2 regions of the Paeniglutamicibacter sulfureus genome follow, and region 1 is predicted to be linked to the other one. Evidence: predicted binding sites of a transcription regulator. Region 1 holds the regulator's gene; the other holds the start of a gene.
What was found. The regulator LexA, encoded in region 1, represses DNA repair genes until DNA is damaged. The targets are predictions, from matches to a motif close to TCGAACANNTGTTCGA.
Positions count from the first base shown of each region.

Region 1 (6,572 bases):
CCGACGCCGGGAACAAAGAGCCCGTCGCATTCCAGGATGTCCTCGGGCTTGGCCGAGAGCTTGACCTCGGCGCCGGCTGCCTCAAGGGCCCTGACGGCCGAGCGGACGTTGCCGGAACCGTAGTCAAGGACGGTGACTGTCTTGGCCGCCATCTACAGCGCACCCTTCGTGGACGGGATGGCGTCGCCGATGCGGGCATCGGGTTGCACGGCTTCGCGCAGGGCACGGGCAAATGCCTTGAACTGGGCCTCGACGATGTGGTGCGGGTCGCGTCCGGAAAGCACCTCGATGTGGGCACAGATCTGGGCGTGGAAGGTCAGCGCCTCGAAGACGTGCCGGGTCATCGACCCCGTGAAGTGGCCGCCGATCAGGTGGTATTCCTGGCCTGCGGGCTCGCCGCCGTGGACCAGGTAGGGGCGCCCGGAGATGTCGACAACGGCGCGTGCCAGGGCCTCGTCCAGCGGGGCATAGGCGGTGCCGAAGCGGGTGATGCCCGCCTTGTTTCCCAGGGCGGTGCGCAGCACCTCGCCAATGGTGATGGCGGTGTCTTCGACGGTGTGGTGCACGTCGATGTGGATGTCTCCGGTGGCGCGCACCGTCAGGTCGATCAGCGAATGCTTCGAAAGCGCGGTCAGCATGTGGTCGTAGAACGGGACGCCGGTGCTGATTTCCGAGCGGCCGGTGCCGTCCAGATCAAGTTCGACAAAGACGGAGGACTCGCTGGTGATGCGTTCGAGGCGAGCGCGACGACCCGTGAGTTTTTCGGCAGACATGCACATTCCTTTAGATCAGGCGTTGAGACGAGGATGTGGTGCGGCGGCTGGCTCGTGCGCGACCGGGCATTTCGTGAAATTCGCCCGCCGCGTCCAGCGCCACCCCACCAAGTTTAGCGTGAGTGCGTGTGAGGACCCTGATCGAGCAGTTCCTCGAGACGGACAAGGAATGCGGTGGTTTCGTCCTCGGTGCCCGCGGTGACCCGAAGGTGGCCGGGAATCCCGACATCCCTGATGATCACTCCGGCCTCCAGCAGGCCCTCCCAGATGGCCTTGGTGTCCTTGACTCCCCCGAAGAACACGAAGTTCGAATCGCTGGAGGCAGGGCGCAGCCCCATGCGCGTGAGCTCGTTGACGATCCGGTCCCGCTGGACCTTGATGGCCTCGACGTTGGCCAGCAGGATGTCGGAGTGCTTCAACGCCGCATTCGCGGTCGCCTGGGTGACCGCCGAAAGGTGGTACGGCAGGCGCACCAGGCGGATCGCGTCGGTGACCTCCGGGGCCGCGGCAAGGTAGCCGAGGCGTGCTCCGGCCAAGGCGAAGGCCTTGGACATGGTGCGCGAGACAATGAGCCGCTCGCGATCGGGCAGCAGGGACAACGCCGAAGGCGTCCCGGTGTGGGCAAACTCCGCGTAGGCCTCGTCAACGATCACGATGGCGTTGCTGGCCCGGCCGGCTTCGTAGACGGCTTCGACGACGTCGAGTCCCAACGCGGTACCGGTGGGATTGTTGGGCGAACACAGGATGACAATGTTCGGCGCGGCCTCACGAACCTGTGCCGCCGCATCCTCCGCCGAAAGTCCATAGTCCTCGGAACGGATTCCCGCAACGTAGGTGGTGTCGGTCCCTGCTGCCAGCAGCGGATACATGGAGTAGGTGGGAGGGAAACTCAGGACGGTGCGGCCCGGCCCGCCGAAGGCCTGCAGGATTTGCTGGAGCACTTCGTTGGATCCGTTGGCTGCCCAGATGTTGTCCGCTTCGAGCCCGTGGCCCAGGAACGCGGCAAGACGTTCACGCAATTCGGTGAATTCACGGTCGGGATAACGGTTCAATCCCACGGCGGCCGCGGAGACTTCTTCGACAATGGCGCGATGCACTTCCGCGGGTAGCGGGTGGGTGTTTTCATTGACGTTCAACTGAATCGGTACGTCAATTTGGGGAGCACCGTAGGGTTCGAGACCTTGAAGATTTTCTCGCAGGGGCAGATTTGCCAGGCGATTTAGCCGTTCATTCACGGGCCAAGTCTACGGCGGTGGCAGGTGGGGCCAAGAATCTTCGCCGGTGCAGAGGGTAATAATCGGTTCGCAATGCCTTGTATCGGCGCCCGCGGGAGCGCCGGTGCGGGGGCTAGCTTCCGGTGGGAACGAAGAGTTCGGCACCGGGGTGCAGCACCGAGCTGTTGAGGTTGTTGAGGTCGCCGATCTGTTGAACCGCATCGCGGGGCTCGAGCTGCGGAGCGAACTCGCGGGCAATCCCCCACAGCGTATCCCCTTCGATGACGGTGACGCTGACCGCGTCAACGCCCAGCGGCACTTCCGCCGATGCGTTGGCCGGGGAAAGGAACAGGCCCAGGAGCATCAGTGCTGCGGCACTCACCACGAAGATGGGAAGTCCGATCAGCACGAACTTTCCGCGACGAGTGAGCCGCAGGGGTGCCAGCGTTGGCTGGGATTCGGGCAAGTAGTCGTCGGATGTTACAAGGTGGAGCGGGGCCGAGAAAGCAGTGTTTGCCATGTCTTTGCCTTTCCTCTGAATTCACGTGGCCGGCTGGGACCCTGGGGCGCCTAGTCGAACACGTGACGATTATTCGAACGCATCTTTCGAACATGTGTTCGTAGTGCGTATCTTATTTCTAGCACTTTTCGACGACACGTGTCCAGATCTGTTCGAACAAATCTTTGAAAGCAGTGACTTTGTCTACTAGGATGTTGGTTGTGAAGCGATGTATTTACTACATCAACCCACACCGACAATTTGCGGCACGCGCGGGCAACCGGCGACGATCGGGATGAGGCATTGACAATGACGACCGAACAACGAACCCCTCGACGCGACGCGAAGAGCCTGACCATTCGCCAGAAGAAGGTCCTGGAGACCATCCAGCGCTCCGTGAGCAGCAACGGCTACCCGCCGTCGATGCGTGAAATCGGGGACGCCGTGGGACTTGCCAGCCTCTCGAGCGTGACCCACCAGCTCAGCCAGCTCGAGAAACTTGGCTACATCAGGCGCGATCCGCGCCGCCCGCGCGCCATGGAGATCCTGCTGCCGTTGCAGCTCAAGAGCGAGGCCAAGCTCGAGGTGGTGGAGGGCCAGTCGGATCTCAGGGCAGCCAACGGCATGAACGTCTCGGAACTGACAACCTCCGCGGACACCGCCATGGTCCCCCTGGTGGGGCGCATTGCCGCCGGCGGACCGATCCTGGCCGACCAGGCGATCGAGGACGTTTTCGCCTTGCCGCGCCAGCTGGTGGGGCATGGCGAGCTCTTCATGCTCAAGGTCAGCGGCGACTCCATGATCGATGCCGCCATCTGCGACGGCGACTGGGTTGTCGTGAGGCGCCAGCCGACGGCGAACAACGGCGACATCGTCGCCGCGTTGCTCGAGGACGAAGCCACGGTGAAGACCTTCCGCCAGCGCGATGGCCACACCTGGCTTTTGCCGCAGAACTCCCGATACGAACCGATCCTTGGTGACGCCGCAACCGTCATGGGCAAGGTCGTATCGGTCATGCGCTCCGTCTAGGTCCGCAGCCACAACTCATCCCGCAACACAGCGAGGGCCGATCATCGGATCGGCCCTCGCTGTTGTTTGCGCACCCTGCACATCTCCCGCGACCGGGATGCCTGCAAGGCAACGTGCTCAGCCCTCGCTGAGCCTTTCGAGCGCGGAAATGACGGTGGCCTTGTTCGGTGTTGCCCACAGCGGTGGCAGGGAAGCCCGCAGGAACGTTCCGTAGCGTTCGGTGGCCAGGCGCGAGTCGAGCACCGCGACCACGCCCTTGTCGTTGACCGAGCGGATCAGGCGGCCCGCACCCTGTGCCAGACGCACCGCCGCATGGCTTGCGGCCACGGCCATGAAACCGTTTCCGCCGTGCTTGGCGACATCGCGGCTGCGTGCCGAGGAGAGCGGATCATCCGGGCGCGGGAACGGGATCTTGTCGATGATGACCAATCGGCAGGCGTTTCCCGGCACATCGACGCCCTGCCACAGCGTCATCGTCCCAAAGAGGCAGGTATCGGGCTCCGCCGAGAACTGGTCGACCAGCGCCTTCATGCTGGACTCGCCCTGGCACAGGATGGGAATGTCCAGGCGTGCGCGCAGGATCTCCGCAGCGTCCTCGGCCGCGCGGCGGGAGGTAAACAGCGCCAGCGCCCCGCCGTTGGAGGCCTTGATGAGATCCTCGATCTCTGCAAGCGTCTCCTGGGACATTTGGCGCCCGGGCTTGGCCAGGTGTTTGGCAACGTAGAGGATGCCCTGCTTGGGATAGTCGAAGGGACTGCCGACGTCGACGCCGTTCCAGGTCGGCGCCCCGTCCCCCACGAGCCCCAGGGATCCTGCCACCGGTTCAAACGCCGCACCGATGGCCAGGGTTGCGCTCGTGAGGATGACGGTCCGGCCGTCGAAGAGACCTTCCCTGAGTTTTCCCGCCACCGAGAGCGGTGCAACCATCAAGGTCGGCTGGCTTGACTCGTCCGGTTGGACATAGCCCTCCCCGGGGCTGAAGTGGCCGGGCCGAGAGGCCCAGATCACCTCGCGCTCCTCGGTCATTTCAAGCATCTTGGTGCATTGCTCCACCAGGTACATGACCTGGGAACGGGCCATCTGGCGTCCCCCGTCCGCAGGGGCGTTGGCCTCGGGCTTGGAGTCGGAGAGCACCACGCGTGCGGCTTCGGCGATCTGGTTGATCGCGGCTTCCTGGTCCTCGTTCAGGCCGCGGGCCATGAGCCCGGTGGGCACTCCCTCCAGCGCACGCTGCAGGGCCTTGGCGCCCTGGTTCAGCGCGTCCACGCTCACCGAGCAGTGCTTGCGGGCAGCCGAAGCGGCGGTCTGGACCATGTTGACCGACAGCGGCCGCGTCACCGAGCTGGTCACCCGGTCCTGCAGCTCGTGGGCCTCGTCAATGATGACGGTGTCGAAGTCCGGCAGCACGGCCAGGCCTTCGAAGGCCGAGACGGCCAGCATGGCGTGGTTGGTGATCACCACGTCGGCGTCGGCCGCTCGGGCGCGTGCCAGTTCGCTGAAACATTCGGCGGCCATGGGGCACTTTTGCGCGCCCAGGCAGTCCATCGCGCTGACCGAAACCTGGCGCCAGGCCTTGTCGCTGACTCCCGGGGTCAGGTCGTCGCGGTCACCGCTGTCGGTTCGTTCGGCCCACTGCCGCAGGCGCACCACTTCCTGGCCCAGGGCAGAGCCGGGGCCCTCGGAGGAACCACCGAGAACGGGGGTGCCGGATTCCATGGAAAACAGGGCGCCCTCGTCGTCGTCCGGGTATCCGCCGCTGAGTTTGTACTGGCACACGTAGTTGGAGCGGCCCTTGACCAGGGCCACTTCCATCTCGCGTGGCAGTTTGTCTTTCAGGGACGACAACAGGCGCGGCACATCGCGCCCGACGATCTGCGCCTGCAGCGCGAGGGTTGCGGTGGAAATCACCACAGGTTTTTCGGATCCCAGCGCGTGCGCCAGCGCCGGAACCAGATAGGCCATGGACTTGCCGGTTCCGGTTCCTGCCTGCACCAGCAGGTGTTCACCGGTTTCCATGGCGCGCACGACCTGGCGTGTCATCTCGTGCTGGCCCGGACGGCTTTGCCCGCCCATGCTGGACACTGCTTCGTCCAACAGGGCGATGACCTCTGATTCCTCAGCCATGAATACTAAATTGCTCCACTTCTGCGGCCATGCTTTCGCGGACCTTGACCATCATGCGGGTTCCCGTTTCGGTGTGTTCGACGGCCAGGATCTCGGCCTCGGCGCCGTGGAGCTTGTTGACCACGTCGCCTCGATCATAGGGAATCATCAATTCTAGTTGGACATTGGGCCTCGGGATTGCGGCGCTGATCCGGGCCTGCAATTCGTCGATGCCTTCGCCGGTGCGCGCCGAGACGATGACGTGGTTCGGCTCGCGCTGGCGCAGGCGCTCGACCACGAACGGGTCGGCGACATCCGCCTTGTTCAGGACAATGATCTCCGGGATGTTGCGCGCGTCGACGTCGTTGAGCACCTCGCGCACGGCTTGGATCTGGCCTTCCGGGTCCGGGTGCGACGCATCCACAACGTGCAGGATCAAATCGGCGTCGGCCACTTCCTCCAAGGTGGAGCGGAAGGCCTCGATCAGCTGGGTGGGCAGTGACTTCACGAAGCCGACGGTGTCAGCGAGCGTATAGGTCAGCCCGTCGCTGGTTTCGGCCTGGCGGACCGTGGGATCCAGCGTTGCGAACAGGGCGTTTTCGACCAGTGCCCCGGCATCTGTGAGCCGGTTGAGCAACGAGGACTTGCCGGCGTTGGTGTACCCGGCAATGGCCACCGACGGCACCGCATTGCGCTTGCGGTTCGCGCGCTTGGACTCGCGGGCCGGCAGCATTCCCTTGATCTCCTTGCGGAGCTTTGCCATGCGGTCGCGAATGCGCCGGCGGTCCAGTTCGATCTTGGTTTCACCCGGGCCGCGGGATCCGATGCCGCCGCCTGCAGCACCCACGCGGCCACCGGCCTGGCGGGACATCGAGTCGCCCCAGCCGCGCAGGCGCGGCAGGAGGTATTCGAGCTGGGCGAGTTCGACCTGGGCGCGGCCCTCGTGGCTTTTGG
Region 1 is NZ_BAAAWO010000001.1:4,512,765-4,519,336, reverse strand. Features, by position in the region: gene hisH (imidazole glycerol phosphate synthase subunit HisH) at 1-152, opposite strand, end outside; gene hisB (imidazoleglycerol-phosphate dehydratase HisB) at 153-773, opposite strand; gene ABD687_RS20400 (histidinol-phosphate transaminase) at 887-2,008, opposite strand; gene ABD687_RS20395 (LysM peptidoglycan-binding domain-containing protein) at 2,121-2,507, opposite strand; gene lexA (transcriptional repressor LexA) at 2,796-3,515, shown strand; gene ABD687_RS20385 (ATP-dependent DNA helicase) at 3,633-5,639, opposite strand; gene hflX (GTPase HflX) at 5,632-6,572, opposite strand, start outside.

Region 2 (6,572 bases), 4.0 Mb from region 1:
TCCTGCAGCACGACGTCCGCATGGGTGTCGTGGCCCAGCAGCCGGGCCCGGGTCGAACGCAACGACGCCATCCGGGACGCCAGCTCCAAGGTCTGGTTCTCGCCCTCCAGCCCGCGGTTCAGCGACGCCTCAAAAAGGCGGCGGCGGGAACCGGAACGCTCCAGCCGCTCCAGCAACGGCTGGGAGGTGGGCAGCACCAGGGTCAGTAGGTAGCCGTCAGCGTGGCCGGCGGCCCGGGCTGCATCGGCCGCTGAGGCAAGTTCCCCGTCGCTGAGCCCCGCCAGTTCCGCGGCATCGGCGAAGTGCAAAGCTGCCTCGTTCATGGCGGCCAGCAGCCTGCGCGAGTATTCGCTGGATAGGTCGGTGACCTCGCTGTTGAGGGCACGCAGTCGTGCCTTGCTTTCGGCATCAAGTTCGGCGCCGGCGGCACGGAAGGTGCGCAGGGTCTCGGAGACCAGCCGGGCATCCTCGCCCACCAGCCCGGCGGCATCCAGGGAGACCAACCGGGCGAAAAGTTCCTCGTCCAGGTGGATGGCATCTTCGTGCGCCGAGACCAGCGCCTGAAGCTGGGGGTCGATCTCGCGCAACTCATCGGTGCCGTGTGCCGAGAACACCGTCCAGTACGCCATCAGGGCCCGGCGCAGCAGCGCGCCGCTGCGTTCCATGGCCACGAAGGTGTTCTCGAAGGTTGGTGCCTCGGGGTTTTGTGCAATGGCCCGGAGTTCCTCCAGCTGACCGTCCACGCCGTGCCGGACCGCGTCCAGGTAGTGGGGAGCTTCCAGGGCTGAATAATCTGGGAATTCAAACGGCAAGGTGCTTCGCTCAAGCAACGGATTATGCATGCTGTTAACCCTGTCATAAGCCCGCGGTGCTGTCCGTTTCCCGCGCCGCAAGACCCGGCGCAGGGTTAGGCTTTTGGCTATGTCTCATCGATTCGTGCGCGGCACCGTTGTCCGAAGACGCGCAGCCCTGTGCGCGGCGTTGCTGCTCGTCTCCGCGTTGGGTGCCTGCGCCCCGGCGCCGCCTTCGCCGGGGCCCTCCGGAAGCACCGCGGCGACGGCTTCAAGCCTCTCCGCTCCCACCGGACAGCCTGCGCCAACCGCAGCTGCGAGCGCGCCGGGGACCCCGCCCAATGCCGCGTCGGCGTCCCCGAAGGACCCTGATTGCCCGGGGGATGAGTGCATCGGGGTGGCCGTGGCCGGCGACATCCTGCTGCACCCGGCCTTGTGGGACCAGGCGGAGGAGGATGGGAAGGGTGCCATGGACTTCGGGCCGCTGCTGGAGGGTATCGAACCGTACCTGGCGGACAGCGACCTGGCGCTGTGCAACCTGGAAACCCCGGTCGCGGCCCCGGGCGGGCCGTTCAAGGGGTACCCCATGTTCAGCGTTCCGCCATCGGTCATCCCCGCACTGAAGGACGTTGGCTACGACGGCTGCACCACCGCCAGCAACCACTCCATGGACGCCGGCGTGCCAGGGGTCAAACGGACCCTGGATGCGCTCGATGCGGCGGGGCTGGTCTCCACCGGTTCGTACCGCAGCGCAGCCGAGGCCGCGAAGCCGTTGATGGTTGAGGTCGGTACCGCAAGGGTCGCCGTCATTGCCGGCACCTTCTCGCTCAACGGGGTCGCGGAGGATGCTCCGTGGCGGGTGGACGACATCGCCAAGGCCTCGCTGCTCTCCCGGGCAAAGGCCGCACGTGCGGCCGGCGCCGACATCGTCATGGCGGCGCTCCACGACGGGGCCGAATACAGCAGCGAGCCCACCGCATCCCAAATCACGCTGAATCGCTCGCTGGCCGAGAGCGGAGAATTCGATTTCATCTACTCCCACCACACCCACTCGGTACTGCCGATCGAGAAGCACCAGGGCACCTGGATCGTCTACGGACTGGGGAATTCGGTGGCCAAGCACGCAACCAGGACGGTGCTGAACCAAGAGGGCCTCACGGTGAAAATGCAATTCGTGCGCACCGGGAAAAGCTGGAGTCCCGGGAAGCTGGCGTGGGCACCGCACATCATGAAGCAGGACCCGCTGCGGTGGTGCGCGCTGCCCGCCGCCGACGGGGAACCCTGCACCACCAAGCGCCAGGACAGCGCCTCGCTCAAGCGCACCACCGACACCGTGAACTCCATGAACGCACGCACCGATGGCGCGAAAATGTGGTCGTTGCCACAGCCGTAGCCGTCCGACGCGCCCGAGAGCGTCATCAAAATATTGCCGGAAGGCCGCCCGGGTTTACGCTGAGCTGTCCACGTGCTCCATCGCGGTGCGCCGGCCACCCACCATTGATTTCCACGAACCAGAAAGTGATCCACGATGGCGCCACGTATTGGGGTTCTTGCCCTGCAAGGGGATGTACGCGAACACCTGGCCGCACTTGATTCACTGGGCGCGCTGGCGTTGCCGGTGAAGTCCCCGCGCGAGCTGGCAGACCTTGACGGGTTGGTCATTCCCGGCGGCGAATCAACGGTGATCGACAAGCTCTCGCGCATGTACGGCGTGGCCGAGGTGCTCAAGGCCAGGATCGCCGACGGGTTCCCGGTCTACGGGTCGTGTGCCGGAATGATCATGCTGGCCGACACCATCGCCGACCCGACAAGCAACCTCAAGGGCGAACCCCAGCAAAGTTTCGGGGGAATCGATATGGTGGTCAAGCGCAACGCCTTCGGGCGCCAGGTCGACTCCTTCGAGGTGGACCTGGCGATCCGCGGGCTCGAATCACTTCCAAGCCAGGACCCGAACCGGGTGACAGCACCGGTGCGGGCGGCATTCATCCGCGCACCGTGGGTCGAAAGCGTGGGCGAATCGGTGCAGGTACTGGCCAAGGTCCCCGCCGAAAACACGCCCTTGGGCGCGGATGGGCTTCGGGTGGATAGAATTGTTGCAGTACGTTCGGGAAATTTGCTGGCGACCTCCTTCCACCCAGAGGTGGGCGGAGAGCGTCGGATCCACGAACTCTTTATCCAAATGATCAGAGGAGACGCGTAAGCATGTCCGGCCACTCCAAATGGGCTACCACCAAACACAAGAAGGCTATCCTCGACAGCAGGCGTGCCAAGTCCTTCGCCAAGCTGATCAAGAACATCGAGGTCGCCGCCCGCGCGGGCGGCGCCGACATGGCCGGAAACCCGGGCCTTGAACTTGCGGTATCCAAGGCCAAGAAGACCTCGGTCCCCAGCGACAACATCGATCGCGCCATCAAGCGCGGCGCCGGCCTGACCGGTGAGGTCATTGACTACACCGAGATCATCTACGAGGCCCGCGGCCCGCAGGGTTCGGCGTTGCTCATTGAGTGCCTGACCGACAACAAGAACCGCGCCGCCTCCGAGGTCCGCCTGGGAATCACCCGCAACGGTGGATCAATCGCCGATCCCGGATCCGTGGCCTACATGTTCACCCGAAAGGGCGTCGTGGGCCTGCCGAAGAACGGCCTGACCGAAGACGACGTGCTGATGGCAGTGCTCGACGCGGGTGCCGACGAGGTCAAGGAAGCCGGGGAATCCTTCGAGATCCACTCCGAACCCACCGACCTGCGCGCCATTGTTGCGGCACTTGAGGAAGCCGGCATCGCCTACGAGAGCGACGAAATCGAATTCGTTCCCTCGATGCAGGTGGAACTGGATGCCGACTCGGCCCGCAAGTTCCTGAAGCTGGCCGACGCGCTCGAGGAACTGGACGACGTCCAGAACGTCTACTCGAACGCCGACATCAGTGCCGAGGTCATGGCAGAACTCGAACAGGACTAGTCCTCTTCCATGCCCTTAAGAGTGGTTGGCGTCGACCCCGGACTGACCCGTTGCGGTCTGGCCGTGGTCGACGTCGAGCCCAACCGTCGCGCCACGCTGATTGATGTATCGGTGGTGGGTACCCCTCCGGGCACCCCGCTGGACCAACGACTGTTGGCCATCGCCGATGGCATCGATGCGTGGCTTGACGAGCACAAACCCGACGTGGTGGCCCTCGAGCGGGTCTTTAGCCAGCTGAACGTGAGCACCGTGATGGGCACCGCCCAAGCCTCGGGAGTGGTCATCGTTGCCGCGGCACGACGCAACATCCCCGTCGCATTGCACACCCCCACCGAGGTCAAGGCCGCGGTGACCGGCTCCGGAGGAGCCAACAAGGACGCCGTGGGCAAGATGGTGGCCAAGATCCTGCGCCTGGATGCGCCTCCGTCGCCCGCCGACGCGGCAGACGCCGCGGCCCTGGCCATCACGCACGGCTGGCGCGGTGCCGCATTTGGCGCCGCCGGTGCCGCCGCCTCCGCCTCGGGCTCACGCCCCGCAGGCGGGTCTTCGGGGCTGACCCCCGCCCAGCGCGCATGGATTGCCGCCGAAGCGAAGGCCCGTTCGGTCAAGGCCCGGTAGCCCGGAGGGCGGCGCCTCCGCGGGAGGCGCCCTCCGAACCTGTAAGCTGTTCGTAGATATATTCGCATGGCTTGCGTGTCCGGGAACCACCGCGCAGCCCGGTACCACGGAGGAATACCCACATGATCAGCACGCTGCGAGGAGTGCCGCAACAGGTCAACCTGAACAATGCGGTCATTGAGGTCGGCGGCTTCGGCATGCTGATCCAAGCCACCCCGCAGACGCTGGCCACCTTGCAGGTGGGCCGCGAAGCGCTGGTGCACACCTCCATGGTGGTGCGCGAGGACTCGATGACGCTCTTCGGCTTTGCCAGCGGGGACGAGCGCGAGATCTTCGAGGTTCTCACCGGGGTCTCGGGCATCGGGCCGCGCACCGGGCTGGCGATCCTCTCGGTGCACACCCCCGAAGAGGTCCGCATTGCCGCGAGCACCAAGGACACCAAGGCCTTCACCAAGGTCTCGGGCATCGGACCCAAGGGCGCCGAGCGCATCGTGTTGGAACTCAACGGCAAGCTCGTCCCCACCGGGGCCCCGGTGCCGGCAGGCAGCCCCGTGGCCGCCAGGTCCTGGGAACCGCAGGTCCTCGAGGCGCTGACCGGCCTGGGTTGGACGGAGAAGGATGCGGTAAAGGCCCTGGACGCCCTGACCAAGAACGACCCGCAAATCGTTGCAAGCGGCAGCGTGCCGGAAATCCTGCGGGCGGTGCTGCGTTCCCTGGGGCGCGGCAACCGGCCGGGAAACTAGGAGTAGGCCATGGCAGAAACCGGTGCGTTGACCGACGCCGGCTCGGAACCCGAGGAGCGGGTGCTCGAGGCGGCGTTGCGCCCCAAGAACCTGGACGACTTCGTTGGCCAGGCCCGCGTGCGCCAGCAGCTTTCGCTGGTGCTCGAGGCCTCCAAGATCCGCGAACGCACCGCCGACCACGTGCTGCTCTCGGGCCCGCCTGGCCTGGGCAAGACCACGCTGTCGATGATCATTGCCGCCGAGATGAACGCGCCGCTTCGCATCAGCTCCGGCCCGGCGATCCAGCATGCCGGCGACCTGGCCGCCATCCTCTCCTCGCTCACCGAGGGGGAGGTGCTGTTCCTGGACGAGATCCACCGGATGAGCCGCCCGGCCGAGGAAATGCTCTATATGGCCATGGAGGACTTCCGGGTCGACATCATCGTGGGCAAGGGTGCCGGTGCGACGGCGATTCCGCTTGAGCTTCCCCCGTTCACATTGGTCGGTGCCACCACTCGCGCCGGGTTGCTGCCCGGGCCGCTGCGCGACAGGTTCGGCTTCACCGGCCACCTGGAGTTCTACAGCGTCGAGGAACTCGAGCTGGTGCTGCGCCGCTCGGCGATGATGCTCTCGCTGAAGGTCAATTCCGCGGCGTTCTACGAAATCGCCTCCCGCTCGCGCGGCACCCCCCGCATCGCCAACCGGCTGCTGCGCCGGGTGCGCGACTGGGCGCTGGTGAACCGGCTCGAAAGCATCGACGCCCGCGCAGCCTCCGCCGCCCTGGACATGTACGAGGTCGACGCCCGCGGTCTGGACCGCCTGGACCGTGCAGTGCTCCATGCCCTGTGCACCAAGTTCGGCGGGGGACCGGTGGGCCTCTCGACACTCGCGATTGCCGTGGGCGAGGAGACCGAGACGGTGGAGACCGTCGCCGAGCCGTTCCTGGTCCGCGAGGGCCTGCTCGGGCGAACCCCGCGGGGCCGCATCGCCACCGCGGAGGCTTGGAGCCACCTGGGACTCCGGATGCCCGCCGATGCCGTATTTGCCGGGCAGGCCAGCTTCGAGCTCGACGCTGACGACGAGGAATAGGCGACGGCCAATGCCCCGCGCCGGCGCGAGCCATGATTCAGAGGACATTCGCAGGCCAAAACGCCTGCGCGGTCGGGGTTTGGCCAGAAAGTCCCTATAGTATGGAAAAGCCCACCGGCTGCGCAATTGCGATTGTGCGCGCCGTTGACCATGACTTAGAAACAGGTATTATCTCGTGACCGAAAACGTTTTGGCCCAAGCCGCTGCCGGCGGAGCGGCCCCGTTCGACCCGACCATGTTGATCATGCTCGCCGCCTTTGGCCTGCTGATCTTCATGATGATGCGTGGCCGTAAGAAGGCGGCCAAGGCTCAGGAGGAAATCCGCTCGAATCTTGCCCCGGGCGCCGAGGTGATGACCCAGTTCGGTCTCTTCGGCACCATCTCGAGCATCGAC
Region 2 is NZ_BAAAWO010000001.1:507,717-514,288, forward strand. Features, by position in the region: gene ABD687_RS02310 (M3 family metallopeptidase) at 1-842, opposite strand, end outside; gene ABD687_RS02315 (CapA family protein) at 922-2,184, shown strand; gene pdxT (pyridoxal 5'-phosphate synthase glutaminase subunit PdxT) at 2,320-2,991, shown strand; gene ABD687_RS02325 (YebC/PmpR family DNA-binding transcriptional regulator) at 2,994-3,749, shown strand; gene ruvC (crossover junction endodeoxyribonuclease RuvC) at 3,759-4,367, shown strand; gene ruvA (Holliday junction branch migration protein RuvA) at 4,490-5,110, shown strand; gene ruvB (Holliday junction branch migration DNA helicase RuvB) at 5,120-6,178, shown strand; gene yajC (preprotein translocase subunit YajC) at 6,354-6,572, shown strand, end outside.
Region 2: the regulator LexA is predicted to act here: its motif matches at 4,418-4,433, upstream of ruvA (Holliday junction branch migration protein RuvA).